Regions from separate parts of the Vibrio sp. ED004 genome, predicted to be linked through region 2. Evidence: predicted binding sites of a transcription regulator. Region 2 holds the regulator's gene; each other region holds the start of a gene.
What was found. The regulator PurR, encoded in region 2, represses purine synthesis genes. The targets are predictions, from matches to a motif close to TNANGNAAACGTTTNCNTNA.
Positions count from the first base shown of each region.

Region 1: a site for PurR is predicted at 2,253-2,272, ahead of glyA (serine hydroxymethyltransferase). Genes of this name have one in related genera too.
Region 3: a site for PurR is predicted at 3,502-3,521, ahead of purE (5-(carboxyamino)imidazole ribonucleotide mutase). Genes of this name have one in related genera too.

Region 1 is NZ_CP066149.1:907,150-913,977, forward strand. Features, by position in the region: gene ITG10_RS03880 (DUF4250 domain-containing protein) at 1-155, shown strand, start outside; gene ITG10_RS03885 (hypothetical protein) at 388-714, shown strand; gene glyA (serine hydroxymethyltransferase) at 947-2,197, opposite strand; gene ITG10_RS03895 (YitT family protein) at 2,545-3,147, shown strand; gene ITG10_RS03900 (winged helix-turn-helix domain-containing protein) at 3,237-4,745, shown strand; gene ITG10_RS03905 (hypothetical protein) at 4,891-5,826, shown strand; gene treC (alpha,alpha-phosphotrehalase) at 5,923-6,828, opposite strand, start outside.
Region 2 is NZ_CP066149.1:414,122-420,949, forward strand. Features, by position in the region: gene cmoM (tRNA uridine 5-oxyacetic acid(34) methyltransferase CmoM) at 1-453, opposite strand, end outside; gene elyC (envelope biogenesis factor ElyC) at 569-1,417, shown strand; gene torR (two-component system response regulator TorR) at 1,619-2,332, opposite strand; gene torD (molecular chaperone TorD) at 2,619-3,266, shown strand; gene purR (HTH-type transcriptional repressor PurR) at 3,581-4,585, shown strand; cyclic di-GMP riboswitch class I at 4,756-4,841, shown strand; gene ITG10_RS01755 (TfoX/Sxy family DNA transformation protein) at 4,969-5,559, shown strand; gene ITG10_RS01760 (TVP38/TMEM64 family protein) at 5,692-6,372, shown strand; gene ITG10_RS01765 (DUF2007 domain-containing protein) at 6,436-6,753, shown strand.
Region 3 is NZ_CP066149.1:1,660,075-1,666,902, reverse strand. Features, by position in the region: gene dprA (DNA-processing protein DprA) at 1-642, shown strand, start outside; gene ITG10_RS07520 (DUF494 family protein) at 646-1,122, shown strand; gene ITG10_RS07515 (topoisomerase DNA-binding C4 zinc finger domain-containing protein) at 1,135-1,704, shown strand; gene ITG10_RS07510 (5-(carboxyamino)imidazole ribonucleotide synthase) at 1,810-2,940, opposite strand; gene purE (5-(carboxyamino)imidazole ribonucleotide mutase) at 2,946-3,431, opposite strand; gene ITG10_RS07500 (L-threonylcarbamoyladenylate synthase) at 3,626-4,183, shown strand; gene hemF (oxygen-dependent coproporphyrinogen oxidase) at 4,204-5,121, shown strand; gene aroE (shikimate dehydrogenase) at 5,199-6,029, shown strand; gene ITG10_RS07485 (DUF1488 domain-containing protein) at 6,046-6,315, shown strand; gene ITG10_RS07480 (gamma carbonic anhydrase family protein) at 6,312-6,828, opposite strand, start outside.

The DNA.
Region 1 (6,828 bases), 490 kb from region 2:
TGTTGATGAGCATCGTCAACATGAAGCTTCGTGACGACTTCGGCGGAGATTTAGATCGAGTGGTCAACTTCTACGAAATCGACAAAGCAGCACTGATCGCGAAGCTCGCGTCTGCTGGTTTTGAGTATCTTCCAGAAGCCAAACAGTTTCGATAGTCGTTTAAAAAATCTTCCTATTTAAAGGCCAACCTCTGTGTTGGTCTTTTTTTGTTGGTGATACGTAACAAGTAAACATGCAGCAAACCCGTTATAAATTATCTGTCTGCACCTATACTTTTATATCTTAGAGTCAACGAACGCGCCTTGAACCAAAGCGTATTGTTGCATAGGCTACTCAAACTAGCATATAAAACTCATCACTCAACTTGATGATAGTGAAGGGTTAACAATGAAAAGACTCGGACTTTTAGCCGTTATCGCTGCCGCATTCACCGCAGGTTGCGCTTCAAATACTCAGCAAGACAACTTTCGCGAAGCCTCTTTTGAGCTGTGTAATACTGAAGTCGATATTTACTCTGTAAGCCATGATGAACGAGTTCGCATCGTCTGCTCTGATGGCTCTAAATTCGCTCTGAAAAGCGAAGACACACTAGAAGTGATGCGTGACATCAACATCGACTACTGTGATGGCGAAGGCCTAGGTAAGTTCAGTGAAAGCCGCCACTACTACTCTTTCAAGTGTAAGTCAGGCACTCTGCTTAGCATCAAAAAGTAGAATCGACACTACCAAATACCAAAGGGTTAATGTGAAAGCATTAGCCCTTTTTAGTACCTGCTTTTCTTTACTCTCATCAACTGACCACCAGACACAAAAAAGGCTCCTATTAAGGAGCCTCTAGTATCAATATTTTTCAAAGTAGTTGTTTGAAATTCTAGGAGAACACGCGGAGCTTACGAATGTAAGTGAGCATGCTCGACAACGAAGTTCAAATCACTACGAAGAAAAATTAAGCGTAAACAGGTAGACGCTTACAGATTTCAAGTACTTTTGCTTTAGTCGCTTCGATAACAGACTCATCACCCATGTTATCTAGGATGTCACAGATCCAACCTGCTAGCTCTTTCGCATCTGCTTCTGAGAAACCGCGACGAGTGATAGAAGGAGAACCGATACGGATCCCTGACGTTACAAACGGGCTACGTGGGTCGTTTGGTACTGAGTTCTTGTTTACAGTGATGTTTGCTGCACCTAGTGCTGCATCTGCTTCTTTACCTGTGATGTCTTTGTTGATTAGGTCAACTAGGAACAGGTGGTTCTCTGTAGAACCTGAAACGATGTTGTAACCACGTGCTAGGAATTCAGCAACCATTGCTTTTGCGTTAGCAACAACGCGTGCTTGGTATTCTTTGAACTCTGGCTCTAGAGCTTCTTTGAACGCTACTGCTTTACCAGCGATAACGTGCATTAGAGGACCACCTTGGCCGCCTGGGAATACTGCTGAGTTCAGCTTCTTGTAAAGATCTTCGCCTTCGTTAGAAAGAATTAGACCACCACGAGGACCCGCAAGCGTTTTGTGCGTCGTTGTAGTTACTACGTGAGCGTGTGGAACTGGGTTCGGGTAAACGCCGGCAGCGATTAGACCTGCTACGTGAGCCATATCTACGAACAGGTAAGCTCCTACTTTATCAGCGATTTCACGCATGCGCTTCCAATCACAGATTTGAGAGTAAGCAGAGAAACCACCGATGATCATTTTAGGCTTGTTCTCAATAGCCAGCTTTTCCATCTCTTCGTAATCGATTTGACCTGCTTCATCGATACCGTAAGGGATGATGTTGTAAAGCTTACCAGAGAAGTTTACTGGAGAACCGTGAGTTAGGTGACCACCGTGCGCTAGGCTCATACCTAGAACCGTATCGCCTGCATTTAGTAGTGCCATGTATACAGCGTTGTTTGCTTGAGAACCTGAGTGAGGCTGTACGTTTGCGTACTCTGCACCAAATAGTTCACATGCACGTTCAATTGCTAGAGTTTCAACTTTGTCTACGTACTCACAACCACCGTAGTAACGCTTGCCTGGGTAGCCTTCAGCGTATTTGTTTGTTAGCTGAGAACCTTGAGCTTCCATTACACGTGGGCTTGTGTAGTTTTCTGAAGCGATAAGTTCGATGTGCTCTTCCTGACGAAGAGTTTCTTCTTGGATAGCTGCGAATAGATCCGCATCGTAATCAGCAATGTTCATGTCACGCTTAAGCATCTGTATCTCCTGACTCAGATTGTACTGAAAGTTTCAAAAAAACCACACAACGACCGAAAGCAAACGTTTCCGTCACCGTTTTGATGTGACGCATTCTACATAATTTGATCTAGGTCATAAAGAGCTAATTGCAATTTTATCATGCAGTTTTTTCATAATCACAAATAAGATTCATCATGGTTATTAAGCTTATCCAACCAAAGATGACGCTTACTGTCAATTTTACGATTTACACCCTGTAAAACGCAGATTACATAGGTTTACCTTAATTTTGCCCCTCTAGCTACCGAAAGCTAAGGTTTTTCTCTACTATGCACGCCTTTATTGGTTAGGTAATTATAAAAACGATGGAAAAACACTCACGTAAAGAAGATTGGGTAGCAATCCTCACTGGCACGTTTTTAGTGGCGTTAGGCGTCTTCTTTTTACAGTCAGCGAACCTGCTTACTGGTGGCACTACTGGCTTGGCTCTGCTTTTGAGTCAATTTATGCCGGTAACCTTCGGTATTTTGTACTTTATTGCTAATTGCCCATTCTACTTATTAGCATGGAAACGATTTGGCCGTCACTTCGCAATAAGCAGTGCCATATCAGGGGCTTTAGTGTCTGTGTTTGCCGATCATTTATACTTGGTGATCTCGTTAGAAGTTCATAATGAGATTTACTGCGCTGTTGCAGGCGGCCTGTTGATGGGCTTAGGTATGCTGATCTTATTCCGTCATCGCTCAAGCTTGGGCGGCTTCAACGTCTTGTGTTTGTTCATTCAAGATCGCTACGGTATCTCAGTGGGCAAAACCCAAATGGCTATTGATGCGTGTATTCTGTTTGCATCATTCTTCTTCGTATCGCCTTGGGTGATTGCAGTTTCTGTATTGGGCACTGCGGTATTGAACATCGTATTAGCGATGAATCACAAGCCTACGCGTTATTCAGTGAACTACGCGTCTTAGCGCCAGCTATCCAATCAATGAATTACTAGCTGTTTTTCATAACGAAAACAGCTAGTATTTAGCTTTTATAAGCTACCCTCTCTTTTCTTATGCAAGATTACCTCTCTAGTGCCAAAGACACTCAAACCTCGATCTCTATCGAAGGTTTAGAATTCAATCCCGCGACACGTGTCTTAAGTTGCAACGAGCAGGTCATCGATCTAGAACCTCGTTCAATTGAATTACTCGAACTGTTTCTAACTAGCGTGGGTGAGCCTATCGCAGCTGAGCAGATCATCGAATCGGTTTGGCAAAGTAACTTCATCTCGAAGAATGTACTTACTAACAGGATCAGTACACTGCGCTCTGTGCTGCAAAAGTACCTACCAGAAAGTGATGCGACTAAGATCTTGGTTACTTACCCACGCAAAGGGTACTTCCTTAACCCTAGCTCGGTGAGTTTGGCTAATGCACAGCCCGAAACCTTTGAGATAACCGAACAGCCTCAAGCAAGCAAAAAGACATCACCGTTTAATCTTTTGTTACTGTCACTCTCTGTTGTGCTGCTGATAAGCACTGCGACTTTAGGCTATATGTTTTGGCACTCTTCAAACCAAGCCTCAGAGCTTGAACGCACACAAAGGCTGATTCCTAAGGTCGAGCTATTACTGAACCGTATCGATGCCATTGGAGACAATGCGAGAACGCATCGCAAAGCCGTTAAAGCGCTACTACTTCAACAACAAATTGAATACGCTTACACCGACTTAGCAAATCAAGATGCACCAAGTTACTTCGTAGACCCAATAGACAGCACGCCCTTTTTTCCGGGCGCCAAAAACATGCGCACCAGTGATTACCTGCTCAATATTCGATTGAAAGATCAGGAAGTCAATACACGCCTTGCGGCTAAAGTCAGCCTTATTTACCCAAGTTCAGGCAAACTTGCTTTCCGTGGTGTCTACTCAATAGAGATAGAGAACCTCAGTGAAGACTTGATGGAGATAAATAGAGAGCTAGCGAACTACTTCGCTTTACCTGCTCCGCTATCACCAGAGTGGTCTGTCAGTGATAAAGAGCTGAGCCGCTTGCTTGACGGGCAAACAATGAAACTTGATAGCGTGTCACTCAACGTGATGACTTCAACCTTGCTTGCTCGACAACTGGCTCTGTTTGAGACCGACCACCAGCGCCTTATTAGCTTCACTAGCCTAGTGCAAACGCGTTTTAAGTTGATTCCCGACGAGCTAAAACTCTGGCTTGGGATTATTCACTTCAAGTTAAGAGACCTGCAAACCGCGAAGGAATTTCTGACCAACACGGCGGGCAATTCGACCATTGAGAACGCACTGGTCTATATAATGATTTCCCATATTGCTTACAAGCAAGGGGACATGGATAAGTTTCGCCTCAACTACATGGAATCCTTAGTCGCGTTATTGCGAGTGGTTCCTTCAGAAGAGCTGTTTGCTCGCTTGTCCAAACCTGAGTCGAAATCGACCTGTCTCCAGCCTTGGAAAAATCTAAAATTGAGCATCAAAGAGCCACTTATCATTAAGCAGTGGGAAAACCTGATGCTTAACTACTGCACGAATGTCGGCCATCAACTTTCCGAATGAATAAATATAAAACACATAAAAACAAAAACTTAAATATAAATTAAGATCTTATGTATCTTCATTTTTTGCCCTATTAACTCTCTCACCAATAGCATTCCTAAAAACATCAGGCCGCTCTAGGCCAATTATATTAGGAATGCTCAACATGAAAAAATCCATGACGCTGCTTGCGGCTTCTCTCTTTGCTCTTTATGGCTGTGGCGGCGGAGGTGGCTCTTCTTCATCAGGCTCTAATGGTACAACTCAGTTCGATTATCCGATCAACAACTCTCAGTTTGCACCAAAGAACATCACATTGTTGTCTTACCTAATATCAGAAGATGGCGATGAAAACGTAGCACTGGATCTTGCATACCGAAATATCAGTTCACAGCAGATGTTGGCCAATATTCAGTTGCAATTAGATAAATTAGCGATCTCTAATGAGACTGAAGGCGTAGCTGAATTGGAGAAGCTAAAAACAACGCTAGAGAGCATGGTTAACAGCGGCATCAACGACTTCTACGCTGCTGATATGACGGTACAAGGTGAAACGGACAGCGGCCTGTTTTACAAAGGCAATGATGGCTTTGTTAACTCAGTTGATTCCAATATAGAATTGACTAATGGTGAGGCTGTCGACTTTTTGGTGACTAACCCAGTATTCAAATATTCAGGCAGTACGGTAAAAGAAAAAAGCCCTAACATTAGTCACAGCAATAGCTCTGTCGGGCTTTCGTTTGAGGTTACTACTGGCCAACTAGAAGCCTTGCTTGATGATTTCTACGAAGGCGATATTGATGATTTAGGACCGTCAGACACACGATGTGACTTCCATTGGCAGCAACAAGTTTCCGAAAATGGTCAGCGCTCAACGGTAACGGTTCAAGATAAGAAAATTGAAACGGCGTACCTGAAAGTTGAAAACACTTACAACGTTGTTTGTGATGGGTATGATTCAGCTGAATTTCAAAGCAATACTGAAACATGGTTCAGCCCAAGCTTTGGCGTTGTGAAAATGATGGACTGGGATGAAAAGAATGGCACTCAACTGAGCGACACGAAGTGGATTCTCGATTCATTTACGGTCAACAAAGGCTAGCAACCGAAGCCTTCCATTAGAGAATAGGAAGGAAAGATTTGAGCCTGACACTTAGAGTTCAGGCTCAAAGCTTATACTCGCATAGGGGAACGAGTATTATTGCTCTATCAAGAGAATTCTTGTTTCATACGGTCGTAAGGCTACCGTGTTTGCAGAAACTGGCGACTGCTCATCAGAGTAATTCCCCAATAGCAATTGCGCTTTATCCAGTTCAAATTCATTAGGTAACTCAACCTGACATACTTCACCGTAATAGTTGTTAATACACAACAAAGTCTGGCTATCCGTCTCGCGAGAATACGCAAATACCGATTGGTGCTCAGGCAATAAATCTTTGTAACTACCGTGAGTAATCACTGGCACTTCTTTGCGTAACTCAATCAAGCTCTTGTAGAAGTAAAAAACAGAGTCTTTGTCTTCCAGCGCTTGCTCAGCGTTAATCTCAGTGAAGTTGTTCGCAATATCCAGCCATGGCTTAGCCTGTGAGAAACCTGCATGCGCTTCGCTGTTCCATTGCATCGGCGTGCGAGAGTTATCACGAGATTTCTGCGCTAGAATCGCCATCATATCTTGATGCGCCACACCATCACGGTTCACCATGATGTCATACATGTTGGTGCTCTCGACATCACGATACTGGCTGATCTCGGTGTAACCCGGGTTGGTCATGCCAATCTCTTCACCTTGATAGATATACGGCGTGCCTTGCATCATATGTACAGACGCAGCCAGCATCTTGGCCGACTCAACACGGTAGTTCTTATCATCACCTAAGCGGCTCACCACTCGCGGTTGGTCGTGGTTACACCAAAACAATGCCCCCCACCCTTTGCCGTTCAAACCTGTTTGCCAATGATTGAAGATCGACTTGAGCTGCAAGAAATCAAACGGCGCATTAGTCCACTTCTCACCATTGGTGTAATCCACCTTAAGATGGTGGAAGTTAAACACCATCGATAGTTCGCTGTTATCAATGTTTGAGTACTGCTGGCAATGCTCGAG
Region 2 (6,828 bases):
CATTATCGAGGCAACGCCACCCGGTTTGACTTGTTCAAGCAATAAATCAAGCGCCTCTCTCGGGTCAGCCAGCCATTCCATTACGGCATGAAACATCACAACATCGACTTTCTCATCGAGATGTTCTGACACTTTTTGCACTGGAGAATGGATAAATCGATACTGATCTAACAAACCCGCTTCGTTGATACTTTCTTCGGCAAGCTTAAGCATCTCAGAAGAGAGATCGCACAAAGAAACCTTATGTCCAAGCGCGGCGATTTTCTGCGACATCTGTGCAAGACCACCTCCGGCATCAAGCACATGCAACGGTGTGTCTGAATGCTCAAATTTGCTCAAAGCTTGTTCTAAATCTTCCCATACGATGATCTGACGGATCTCTCCTTTGTCAGAGCCGTAAATATTTTTTGCAAATTTGTGGGCAATATCGTCGAAATTACGGTCTTCAGTCACGGCTACTTGAGTTATTATGTCCTATCGTGCCTGCTATTCTGTCACAGGAATTTCAGGAATAAAGAGGCGATGTCTCTTTTTACTACTAAGTGATGTTTTTTCGGACTATTCGGATATGTTTGAGCTGAAAAAAGTAGTGTCTTCACTATTGATGCCACTGCCAGCAATGTTAATTCTCGCTTTTCTGGGCTTAGCCCTAGTGATGTTTACTACCAAAAGGAAGACTGGTTGCCTAATTACCCTTTCAGCCCTCTGTGGTATTTTCCTAATCGCTTTCCAGCCAGTTTCTAGCCAACTTTTAATGCCAATGGAAAGGCAACACACCGCTTTTTTACCTGTCGACGACACCGTCGATTACGTGATGGTGCTTGGAAGTGGTCATGTCGTTGACGACCAAATCCCACCAACATCAGAACTTAGCCGCACTGGTTTGATGCGTTTGAGTGAAGGGATTCGTATTCTACGTCTTTACCCTGGTGCCAAGCTTATCTTGTCAGGCTACGGCGCGGGCACTGAAGTGAGTAACGCAAGAATGATGGCTAAGGTTGCCCTAGCCCTTGGCGTTGCAAAACCCGATATCATTTTGCTTGAGACAGCAAAAGACACTTGGGAAGAAGCTCGCCAAGCTGCCGCGTTTGTTAAAAACAAAAAGATGGTATTGGTGACATCTGCGAGCCACATGACTCGTGCGCTGAATGAATTCCACGCTGCTGGCATGAAACCATTACCAGCACCAACCAACTACCTTGCACAAGAAGGTATTGTTGAGCCTTGGAATAAGTACATGCCTAAAGCGATCTATCTAGAACAGACAGAGCGTTACTGGCACGAGACCATGGGATTGGTTTGGCAAAGCCTGCGTGACTGGCTAGACACCAGTAACGATCTTTCGGAGGAGCCAATTGTTGTTCCTGAGCCTTCGAGCTTGATTGAGGAAGACGGTGAAGTTTCTGCAGCGCAGTAGACTCAACCTGATGCTTCTCTCTGCTTATGTTTAACTCAGCCTATTATTTCAATCGGCTTATTGGCAGGCAGAATCGTAAAACAACTAGTAGGCTGTCAGTTCGATAACGACAACAACTAAGCAATAAAAAAGCCGAGACATCAATGATATCTCGGCTTTTTCGTTCATATGTCGTTGCTAACTAGAAGTTCACGCAGAACATTAGTCACCAGCAAACATGTAACCTTCACCGTGAACCGTCACAAAGATTTGTGGGTTCTTAGGGTCGAATTCCATTTTGGCACGCATACGACGAATCAGTACATCGATCGTACGGTCATTCGGTGCGTCCACTCGGTGACTGATCATATTCAGAATACGTTCGCGACTTAATACTTGGTTAGGGTAAGAAGACAAAGCCACCAACAATTCATATTCAGCTTTAGTCAGCTTCACTGGCTCGCCGTTTTTGCTTAGCGCACGACGAGGGATATCAAATGTCCACTCACCGAAACGAACCACAGACTCGTCTGATGTTTCTTCTACTGCGCCTGCTGCCGTTTTACGAGCGGCAGAAATACGCCAAAGTAGGTTTTTAACTCGAACCAATAACTCGCGAAGTTCGAAAGGTTTAGTAACGTAATCGTCCGCGCCCATTTCAAGGCCAACGATTTTGTCGATGCTATCCGTGCGTCCAGTAACTAAAATAATTCCAATGTCTGATTGACTGCGTAATTCGCGAGTTAGCATCAATCCATCTTCGCCTGGTAAGTTGATGTCCAGCATAATGAGGTCAACGTTGTTTTCATCTAACACGTTTCTCATTTGAGCGCCGCTTTCTGCTTCGCTCACTGTGTAACCTTCGTTCTGGAAATATCCAACCAGTTTACTGCGGGTTACCACATCATCTTCTACGACTAATACGTGATAGCTCATCTACACCACTTTTCTTATTTAATAGTTTCAGTAACTATTCTATTCATAACTAGTAACAATTCTAGTGTTACAGAAGATAAAAGCCAGAAAGATGAATCTTTTTTGATACAAGACAATCTTAAACCTTGCTATTTATCGCCCATCGCAATTCAATATAGGCATTACTACTAACGAGTAACTTTGCGTTTCGCAAATAACCTTGTTATTCAGCCTTGGTGTTTATATCCCAAATCACTTGACGATATTGAGTATACAAACGCCGCAAGACTAAATCAGGATCCAAGAAATGAAAGATACGAAAGCGTTCAACGAGCAAAGAGCAGAAATCTACTGGTGGCTATCAAGCTTATTCGCCAAAGAGCTCACTCAAGAAGAACTCGATCACTACCACTCTGTTGAGATTCGTTCTTTCCTAACTGGTTTAGGTGAAAATGAAACACTAAAGCCAGCGATTGATAGCTTAGTTGACGCACTAAACCGTCTTCAAATACGTGAAGATGCTCAACTGGAACTGTCTGCTGACTTTTGTGACCTTTTCTTAAAGACAGATAAACATGGTGCCCTTCCATACGCTTCTATGTACATCGGTGAGACTGGCCTATTAAACGATAAGCCTGCAAAAGAGATGGAAGAGATCATGGCTAAACACAATTTAGTGGTTAACCAAGACCTGAAAGAGCCAGCAGACCACATTGCTATCGAACTCGACTTCCTTGGTAACTTGATCATTCGTTCTAACGAAACAGATCTTGAAGAAGAGCTAGAGAAGTCTTTTGCTGTTCAACAGCATTTTATCGAGCAACAACTCCTAACTTGGGTACCAAAATTCAACGTTAAATGTCATGACGTTGATGAATTCGGTTTCTACGCTTCAGTCTCATCTCTGCTACTCGCATTCTGTCAGTTGGACACTCAATATTTAGCTGGTGAATAGCTTATTGGGCGACTAAGTAAATAAATTCAGTAGAATGTGACAATTCACCCGGATTTCTGGGTGAATTTTATTGCGAGTAATTTCTAGTCAGTCTAAAATTGTGACCGCAAACGATAAAATATGAAACATTCACGAAATGCTATGCTTATTAAAGTTCAGAGCATTTCGGTGTTAAGACAAGCCGCTCATAGCGGTTTTTTGTTTTTTAGCACTTTAGTACCCAAAGAGCCCTACAAATTTAAGCTCTTAGTTAGGTAGCTTAACGGCTACTTCATTCCGTACTTTGGGAAAGTAGCTTCTAATAGGATAAAACCATGGCCACTATAAAAGATGTCGCTCGCTTAGCCGGCGTATCAACAACAACCGTTTCTCACGTAATCAACAAAACACGTTTTGTTGCAGAAGCGACTCAAGAAAAAGTAAACAAAGCCGTAGATGAACTGAACTATGCACCAAGCGCGGTTGCTCGTAGTTTGAAGTGCAATACAACACGCACTATCGGCATGCTTGTTACTCAATCAACCAACCTATTCTTCTCTGAAGTTATCGATGGTGTTGAGAGTTACTGCTACCGTCAAGGTTACACTTTGATTCTGTGTAACACGGGTGGTATCTATGAGAAGCAACGTGACTACATTCGAATGCTTGCAGAGAAACGTGTAGATGGCATCTTAGTTATGTGTTCAGACCTAACTGAAGAACTAAGAGAGATGTTAGATCGTCACGCTGACATCCCTAAAGTGATTATGGACTGGGGCCCAGAGAGTTCTCAAGCTGACAAGATCATCGATAACTCTGAAGAAGGTGGCTACCTAGCAACCAAATACCTTATTGAGCGCGGTCACTCTAAGATTGCTTGTTTAAGTGGCCACTTAGACAAAGCGGCCTGTGTAGAACGTATCGCAGGTTACAAACGCGCACTCAACGAAGCTAAGATTACTGCTGATGACAACATGATCATTGAAGGTAACTTCGAGTGTGATACTGCTGTTCTTGCTGCAGAGCAAATCGTAGAAATGAAAGATCGCCCAACAGCGGTATTCTGTTTCAACGATACAATGGCGCTGGGCTTAATGAGCCGACTGCAAGAAAAAGGCATCCGTATCCCTGAAGATATCTCAGTGATCGGTTACGACAACATCGAACTGGCTGAGTACTTCTCTCCACCGTTAACAACGGTTCACCAACCTAAACGTCGTGTTGGTAAAAATGCATTCGAGATTTTATTAGAACGTATAAAAGACAAAGATCACGAGAAACGAGTCTTCGAAATGCACCCTGAGATTGTTGAACGAAGTACAGTTAAAACGTTAAATTAATTGATAAAACGAGTTTTATTTCATTAAGCGCACCTTTGGGTGCGCTTTTTTTATCAACAACTATAATGAACCTATATGCACAACAGAAAGATCATTAATTGAAGCAATATCACATTTTGAAATAACAAGTGTGAGCCTCATTCAACAAAAACTTTATTCTATTCAATCAGTCACGCACAGGGCAAACCACTTGAAAAAGTGGGACGCAAAGCTTCCGGCCTAAACCACTCGTTGGTATGGTAGCGGGGTTACCGATGGCAAAATGCAGTAACTACTGACAATTTAGTAATTTACAGCCTATTGACAATTTAATTGCAACATTTTGCTAATCTCTCGGACCTGCTTATTTGGTGGCGTAGTTCAAATACACCGAGATAAATAACATGGATAAACCGATACTAAAGGACTCAATGAAGTTATTTGAGCCCCTAGGAAAAATTAAGTCACGCTCAATGTTTGGTGGATTCGGTCTTTTTGCTGATGACACTATGTTTGCTCTGGTTGTTAATGACCAGTTGCATATACGGGCAGACAAATGCACAACGAAGCAATTCGAACAACAAGGGTTTCAACCGTACGTCTACAAAAAACGTGGTTTCCCTGTCGTTACTAAATATTTCGCTTTACCTGAAGGCCTGTGGCAAGACCAAGAGAAGATCTTGGAACTCGCAACGACGTCTCTGGGTTTCGCTAAAGAAGAAAAAGCTGAACAGTCTTCTGCTAAGCCAACTCGACTCAAAGATCTGCCGAATCTTCGACTCGCTACTGAGCGTATGTTGAAAAAAGCAGGAATCGATTCCGTTGAACGTTTATATGAATCTGGCTCTGTAAACGCCTTTAACGCCATCAAGGAATCGCATGCGTCCTCTGTCAGTATTGAATTACTGTGGGCGCTAGAAGGTGCGATCAATGGAACACATTGGTCTGTTATACCGCAGCAGCGTCGTGAAGAGCTTATCAATCGCGTCAATTAACTTTGTCAGTTCAAACTATCTATATAACTAAGCCGCATTTCTGCGGCTTTTTTTATATCTGCTGAAAGTTAATCTATGCTTTGCCTGTCTATCTATACTAATGGTATGCATTGAAAATTAGAGGAAGTATCAATGAGTAAGAAAATGATATTGGGTATTGTGTTAGTCGTAACCATCATCTTGTTAGGCGTCAATTTTGGCCAGTACCTAACGCTTGAAAACGCCAAGGCCCAACAAGCCGTTTTGAATGACTACATTGACAGCAACTTTATTGCCGCCGCTGCTATCTATTTTATCGCGTACGTAATGATCACTGCTTTCTCAATTCCTGGCGCTGCAGTCGTCACGCTCTTAGGGGCAGCACTGTTTGGCTTCTGGAACAGTTTACTGCTGGTATCTTTCGCAAGCGCTATTGGTGCGACCCTCGCCTTCCTGAGTAGCCGTTACCTGTTACGTGATTGGATCCAAACCAAATTTGGTGACAAATTAGCGACAATTAACAAGGGCGTAGAAAAAGACGGGGCATTTTACTTATTCTCGCTTCGCCTGATTCCTGTATTCCCATTTTTCCTTATCAATCTACTGATGGGGTTAACCCCAATGTCAGTTTCTCGTTACTACATTACGAGCCAAATAGGCATGCTACCTGGTACGGCTGTTTTCTTGAATGCTGGTACTCAACTCGCAGAAATTGATTCACTTTCAGGTATCGTTTCACCTTCAGTACTACTATCGTTTGCATTGTTGGGTGTATTCCCAATTATTGCCAAATGGTTGATGAGCAAGTTTCGCTCAACACCTGTCGCTGACTAACGTGTATAGCTGAATAACGTATATAGTTGACTAACACCTAAAGCCGAATGAGGTTCTATCTCAATGAAAATCTTCAGTGCATCGAATCCAACAGAAGCCCATATCATCTGTGGATTGTTAGAAAGTGAGAATATTGCGTGTGAAGTCCGTGGTGAAGGTTTGTTTGGTTTAAAAGGGGAGATCCCATTTACCGAAGAAACTGACCCTTACGTATGGCTATATGAGCCAGAATTAGCCAGTAAAGCTCGCACTATTGTCAATGACTACCAAAAACAACAAGATTCGATCATCTATGAAGAGTGGCGTTGTGGTGAGTGTCATGAAGTCAATGAAGCTCAATTCGGTTCTTGTTGGCAATGTGGCGCAGCCTCTCCTGAATAATATCTCACGACGACAACCTGAGATTTAGTCAGATACCTCCTTCAAATAAAACGGGAAGCTAAGTTAGCTTCCCGT
Region 3 (6,828 bases), 1.2 Mb from region 2:
CATGATGGTGCTCTAGATAAGGGAGGAGAAACTTTTGCAGTGTTGGGTTCTGGTTTGGACTCCATTTATCCTGCCCGCCACCGAAATCTAGCTGAGAGGATCTGTGAGAATGGCGCGCTGATTTCAGAGTTTCGCCCAAGTGCTAAACCAAGACCTGAACATTTTCCCCGTCGTAACCGTATTATAAGTGGCTTGTCGTTAGGCACTTTAGTGGTGGAAGCGGCTGAGAAGAGTGGTTCTTTGATTACGGCTCGCTATGCCATGGAGCAAGGGAGAGAGGTGTTTGCGCTGCCCGGTTCAATTCATAATCCAACCAGTCGCGGAGGTAACAGTCTCATCAAAGCTGGAGCATGTTTAGTGCAAAATGCTCAAGATGTTCTGATTGAAATAAAGAGTCTGTTAAACTGGTCTATAGATCAGCAGCCGAGCTTATTCGAACCTACGCAGAATAAGGGTGAAAATGAACAATTGCCATTTCCACAGCTGTTAGCTAACGTAGGATTAGAGGCGACACCCGTTGATATTTTGGCACAGAGAACCCATATACCTGTGCATGAAGTCATGATGCAGCTTTTAGAGCTTGAGCTCTCAGGGCATGTTGTTGCAGTTTCCGGTGGCTATATTCGAAAGGGGAGAGGCTAAGCTATGATGATGGACATACTGATGTACTTGTTTGAAACCTACATCCATAGCGATTCTGAATTGCAGGTGGATCAAGACGAACTTGAAGATGAGCTTCTTCGAGCAGGGTTTCACCAAGAAGATATTTATAAGGCCCTCCATTGGTTAGAAGACCTTGCGGCACTGCAAGATACCGATAACCAAGCGGCAATTACTATGTGCTCCAATACCTCGATGCGTGTTTACACTAGTCGAGAAGTATCGCGTATTAATATGGAGTGTCGAGGTTTCTTACTTTTCCTAGAGCAGATCAACGTGCTCACGACAGAGATTCGTGAAATGGTGATTGATCGTGTGATGGGACTTGAGACCAACGAATTTGAATTGGATGATCTGAAATGGATTATCTTAATGGTGCTATTCAATGTGCCGGGTAATGAAAGTGCTTACACGCAAATGGAAGAGCTGTTGTACACCAAAGAGCAAGGTATCTTGCATTAATACAGGCTTGTCATGAGTAGTAAGATTGATAATCAGCTTTTTTCAGCACATGAACATGCGTTAGAGCATGAACCATGTCCACAGTGTGGCGGGGAGCTTCAGCTTCGCCATGGTAAGCACGGCCCTTTTTTAGGCTGTAAGCAGTATCCGAGCTGTGATTACATCAAGCCTTTGCATCAAAACGATGGCCATGTGGTGAAAGAACTGGGTGTACCGTGTCCTAAATGCCAAAACGAATTGGTATTAAGACAAGGTCGCTTTGGGATGTTTATTGGTTGCAGCAACTATCCAGAGTGTAATCACATCGAATCTTTGGACCAGCCAAAAGAACAGCCTGAAGAGCAGCCGCTGGTTGCATGCCCTGAGTGTGGTAGAGGCCACTTGGTTGAACGCAAATCTCGCTATGGAAAAACCTTCTACGCTTGTGATAACTACCCTAAGTGTAAGTTTGCCATTAATCAGCCTCCTGTGATTGGTCGTTGTGAAGAGTGCCAGTTCCCGTTGTTGCTTGAGAAGAAAACAGCTAGTGGTACCAAGAAGCAATGTGCAGACCGCAAGTGTCATCACATTCAATCTCAGTAGTCATGTTAATCACAGTAAGTGAATGACCAGAAATAAAAAAACGGCGCTCAATGAGCGCCGTTTCTATATCCAATGAACTTTTTATATCCATAAACCAATGTAGGCTTACTTCATCTGCTCAGCAAACTCATGCACAGCCGGGTAGGCTTGCTTATCAAGAATATCAGCCAATGAGCACAACGCTCTTTGCAGTTCTGCATTGTAATCTGCGCTCACGTTGATGTGGCCCATCTTACGACCTGCACGCTTCTCTTTACCATACCAATGAACATGACAGCCGCCTTGAGCCAGAATAGCCTCAGGTAGAGTATCTTCACCAAGAATGTTGATCATTGCGGTTGGACGAATCAGCTTAGTGCTGCCTAGTGGCATGCCACATACAGCACGCAGATGGTTCTCAAACTGACAAGTTTCAGCGCCTTGCTGCGTCCAGTGGCCAGAGTTATGAACACGTGGTGCAATCTCGTTAACCAGCAGTGAACCTTGAACATCAAAGAACTCAAGTGCTAGTACGCCAACGTAATCTAAGCGTTCTGCTATTGCGGTGAACATGGTTTTTGCTTGATCTTGTAGTTCAATGTCATCAATCGCGGTCGATAAGCTCAATACGCCGTCGGTGTGAACATTTTCAGCCAGTGGGTACACTTGAATCTCGCCATTGGTACCGCGAGCACCAACCAGTGATACTTCACGGTCGAATGGGACGAACTCTTCAGCTACAATCGCTTGATTGTCGGTCGCTGCAATGCACTCAGCCATTTCTGCCCAAGTCGCGTCAACATTGTCTAATGTCTTTAAGCGCCACTGGCCCTTACCATCGTAGCCGCCAAGGGTGCTCTTCAGTACCATTGGTAAGCCAACGTGAGCGATCGCAGCGTCAAAGTCTTCGCGAGAATTAATCACATAATACTTAGCGTTTTTCACGTTCGCTTCGTCTAACAGCGCTTTTTCAAGACGACGGTCACCGCCTGCTTTGATAGCTTCTGTGGTCGGTAAGAACTTACCGCTGCGCTCACATACCTCAAGTACGTCGTGAGGGATGTGTTCGAACTCAGCAGTAATGACGTCCGCGCGCTCAATCGCATTTTCTAAGCCGTTGCCTAGAATCGCTTGCGTTAATGGATGAACAATATTTTTGCTGCCAACATCAAAAGCAGAAATTTCAATATTCAGCGGTGCCCCAGCTAGGGACATCATGCGAGCAAGTTGGCCCGCGCCTAACACAAGAACATGCATGGGAATTAGTCCTCTGCAGGGTTTGGATTCGCAAGTACCGTTTCTGTTTGCTCAGAGCGGAACGCTTCTACTTTTGCCATCACATCTTCATTGTATGTACCAATGATTTGTGCCGCTAGGATGCCAGCGTTCGCTGCACCCGCTTCACCGATAGCTAGAGTACCTACTGCGATGCCTTTTGGCATCTGTACGATAGAAAGTAGCGAGTCCATGCCTTTCAGTGCTTTAGACTGAACAGGAACACCAAGAACTGGGACGCTTGTGAAAGCAGCTGCCATGCCAGGAAGGTGAGCTGCACCGCCAGCACCAGCAATAATTACTTTAATATCGCGCTCTTTCGCACTGGTTGCGTAGTCTGCTAGCAACTGAGGTGTGCGGTGAGCAGAAACCACTTTTGTTTCGTACGCCACGCCAAACTGATCCAACATTTCTGCAGCTAGCTTCATTGTTGGCCAATCAGATTTAGAACCCATGATAATACCGACAGTCATCTCAAACTCCTTCAGGTACGATTTAATTAGTGATTAGATATTTTGCGCGCATTATACGGGTAAAAGTGCTTAAGGAAAACGTTTGCGTCAGTCTAAGTTGTTAATTGATGCATTTTATAAACAAATAGCTTTAGTCACAGTGAGTGATAATTTGTACACTTAGTGAGTTAGATAACTGAATTAATGAGGCACCCGTGGATAACTTTCAACATACATTGCAGGCATTACAACAAGGTGAAGTCATTGCTTACCCGACCGAAGGCGTTTTTGGGGTCGGTTGTGATCCAGATAATCCACAAGCCATCAAGAAATTACTCGAGTTAAAACAACGTCCGGTTGAAAAGGGCCTGATCTTAATTGCGGCAAGTTACGAGCAGTTGCTTCCTTATATTGATGAGAGCCAACTAACCGGTGACCAATTAGCGGCGGTTAAAGCGACTTGGCCGGGTCCGGTCACTTGGATTATGCCAACCAGCAGTAAAGTAACAGACTGGGTCAGCGGTCAGTTTGATTCGATCGCGGTACGCGTGACTGATCACCCTTTGGTTCAAAGAATGTGTAATGAATTCGGTAAGCCGTTAACCTCAACTAGTGCTAACTTAACGGGTGAGCCGCCTTGTATGACGACTGAAGAAGTCCAACAGCAACTGGGTCAGCACTTGGTCGCGATTCTTGAAGGTCAAACGGGTGGTCGCGAGAAGCCTAGCGAAATTAGAGATGCAAAAACGTCGAAAATATTAAGACAGGGTTAAACCCTGCAAAGGAAAGTAAAATGTCAGCAATTGATAAAGAAGCAGTAAAGCAGTTTTTACTGAGCCTACAAGATTCGATTTGCCAACAGCTTGAGCAAGCTGATGGTAACGCGTTGTTTGAAGAAGACGCATGGGAGCGCGAACCTGGCGAACGCCTCGGTGGTGGTGGTCGTACTCGTGTGATGACCAACGGTGCGGTCTTTGAGCAAGGTGGTGTTAACTTTTCTCACGTTGCAGGTAAGACAATGCCCGCTTCAGCAACCGCTCACCGCCCTGAATTAGCCGGACGTAAGTTTGAAGCGATGGGTGTATCGTTAGTTATCCACCCAAAAAACCCTTATATCCCAACCTCACACGCCAACGTACGATTCTTTATTGCCGAAAAGGAAGGGGAAGACCCTATTTGGTGGTTCGGTGGTGGTTTTGATTTAACGCCATTCTATCCAGTAGATGAAGATTGCCAGTCTTGGCATCAAACCGCTAAAGATCTGTGCGCACCATTTGGTGATAACGTGTATCAAGAGCACAAAGAGTGGTGTGATAAATACTTCTACTTGCCTCACCGTGATGAAACACGTGGTGTTGGTGGTCTGTTCTTTGATGACTTAAATGAGTGGGGGTTCGATAAGAGCTTTGCTTACATGCAGGCGGTCGGTGAAGGTTTTGCTGAGGCGTACTTACCTATTGTCGAGCGTCGCAAAGAGACACCTTATGGCGAACGTGAGCGTGACTTCCAACTATACCGTCGTGGCCGCTATGTTGAATTTAACCTAGTGTACGACCGTGGTACCCTATTTGGTCTACAAAGCGGTGGTCGCACAGAGTCTATCTTGATGTCTATGCCACCATTGGCTCGTTGGGAATACCGTTACGAACCACAAGTCGGGTCACCAGAAGCGCTGCTTTATAGTGACTACCTAAAACCGCGAGTTTGGTAGTTCTTCCTTCCTTATAGGGATAGTGATAGGGTCATCTATATAGATGACCCTTTTTATTATTTCTGTTAGGTAAGGATATGACACAGCAAGTAGATCGTTATGCCGTTTTCGGTAACCCTATTGGGCAAAGCAAATCGCCATTCATTCACACGTTATTTGCTCGCCAAACCAATCAACAACTTACCTATACAGCACTGCAGCCAGAACATGGCCAATTCATTACCGCGGCTAAAGCTTTTTTTAGCGAAGGTGGTAGAGGGTGTAATGTCACTGCGCCATTTAAAGAAGATGCCTATCAGTTTGCTAATCGCCTAACGGAAAGGGCTCAATTAGCCGGTGCCGTTAATACATTGAAGAAATTAGATGACGGAGAGATCATTGGTGATAACACTGATGGCGAGGGTCTCGTTCAAGACTTACTTCAGCATCAAGTGGTATTAGAGGGTGCTCGAGTTTTCTTGCTAGGTGCTGGTGGCGCAGCAAGAGGTGTAATTCAGCCCCTTCTTGATCAAAAACCACAACAATTGGTGGTTGCTAACCGAACCAGTTCCAAAGCTGAACTCCTAGCGGAGATGTTTTCTTCAAACGGCAATATCAAAGGAATGGGACTAAGTGATGTGAATGAAGGCTTTGATGTCATCATTAACTCCACCTCATCAGGCCTAAGTGGCCAACTCCCTGAAGTTTCCGATGCCATCTTTAATACAAACAGCGCCGTCTATGACATGGTCTACGGATCTGGAACGACAGTATTTAATCAGTGGGCGTTAGATAATGGTGTTCATGCTGCTTATGATGGTTTAGGTATGCTGGTGGGTCAGGCTGCAGAGAGCTTCATGTTATGGCGTGGTCTTCGCCCGGGAACCAAGCAGATCTTAAGAGAATTGCGTAGAAATCTAGAGATGTAATAAGGTACTTATAAAAATGAATCAATCAATCTTATTCCCTGACATCCAAGATTGGGATGAAGAGAGTCAGTCTATTGTTTTCCCAGCACAGCAGTCTGGTGCGTTGATCGAATGTGTTGTGTCTATTGAAGAGTTGTCTCGATTGGCAGGTAAAGATATAGAAGAAGGCAAACAAGCACTGGCTATATTTTCTGAGCTTCGTTTTGATATTGAAGAATTAGCAGAAGAGCTAATAGAAGAAGAGGAGTATGACTCCTCTAATCGAATTCAGATCAAAGCACTTTAAACAGGAAGCACAGAGTCTAGATAGTCGTTTTTATTCTGGACATAGTTGTCAGCCGACTTCTGCAAGAAAGCACGTTCTTTATCATTTAATGGGCGTGCTTGCTTAACGGGGCTTCCTACATATAGGTAACCGCTCTCAAGTACCTTGTTAGGTGGAACCAAGCTTCCCGCACCAATCATCACTTCTTGCTCGATAACCACACCATCCAGCACAATAGCTCCCATACCTACGAGTACGCGATCCTTAATAGTGCAGCCATGCAGCATGACTTTATGACCGATCGTGACATCATTACCTATTAATAGAGGATAACCCTCAGGGTTTTCTGCATTCTTGTGGGTCACATGTAGAACACTGCCATCTTGGATATTGGTTCTATCGCCTATATGTATGTGGTTCACATCTCCTCGAGCTGCAACCAAAGGCCATACACTAGAGTCATCACCGATTTTGATATCACCAACCAGTACAGAACTTGTATCTATATAGACACCTTGCCCGATCTGAGGTGAT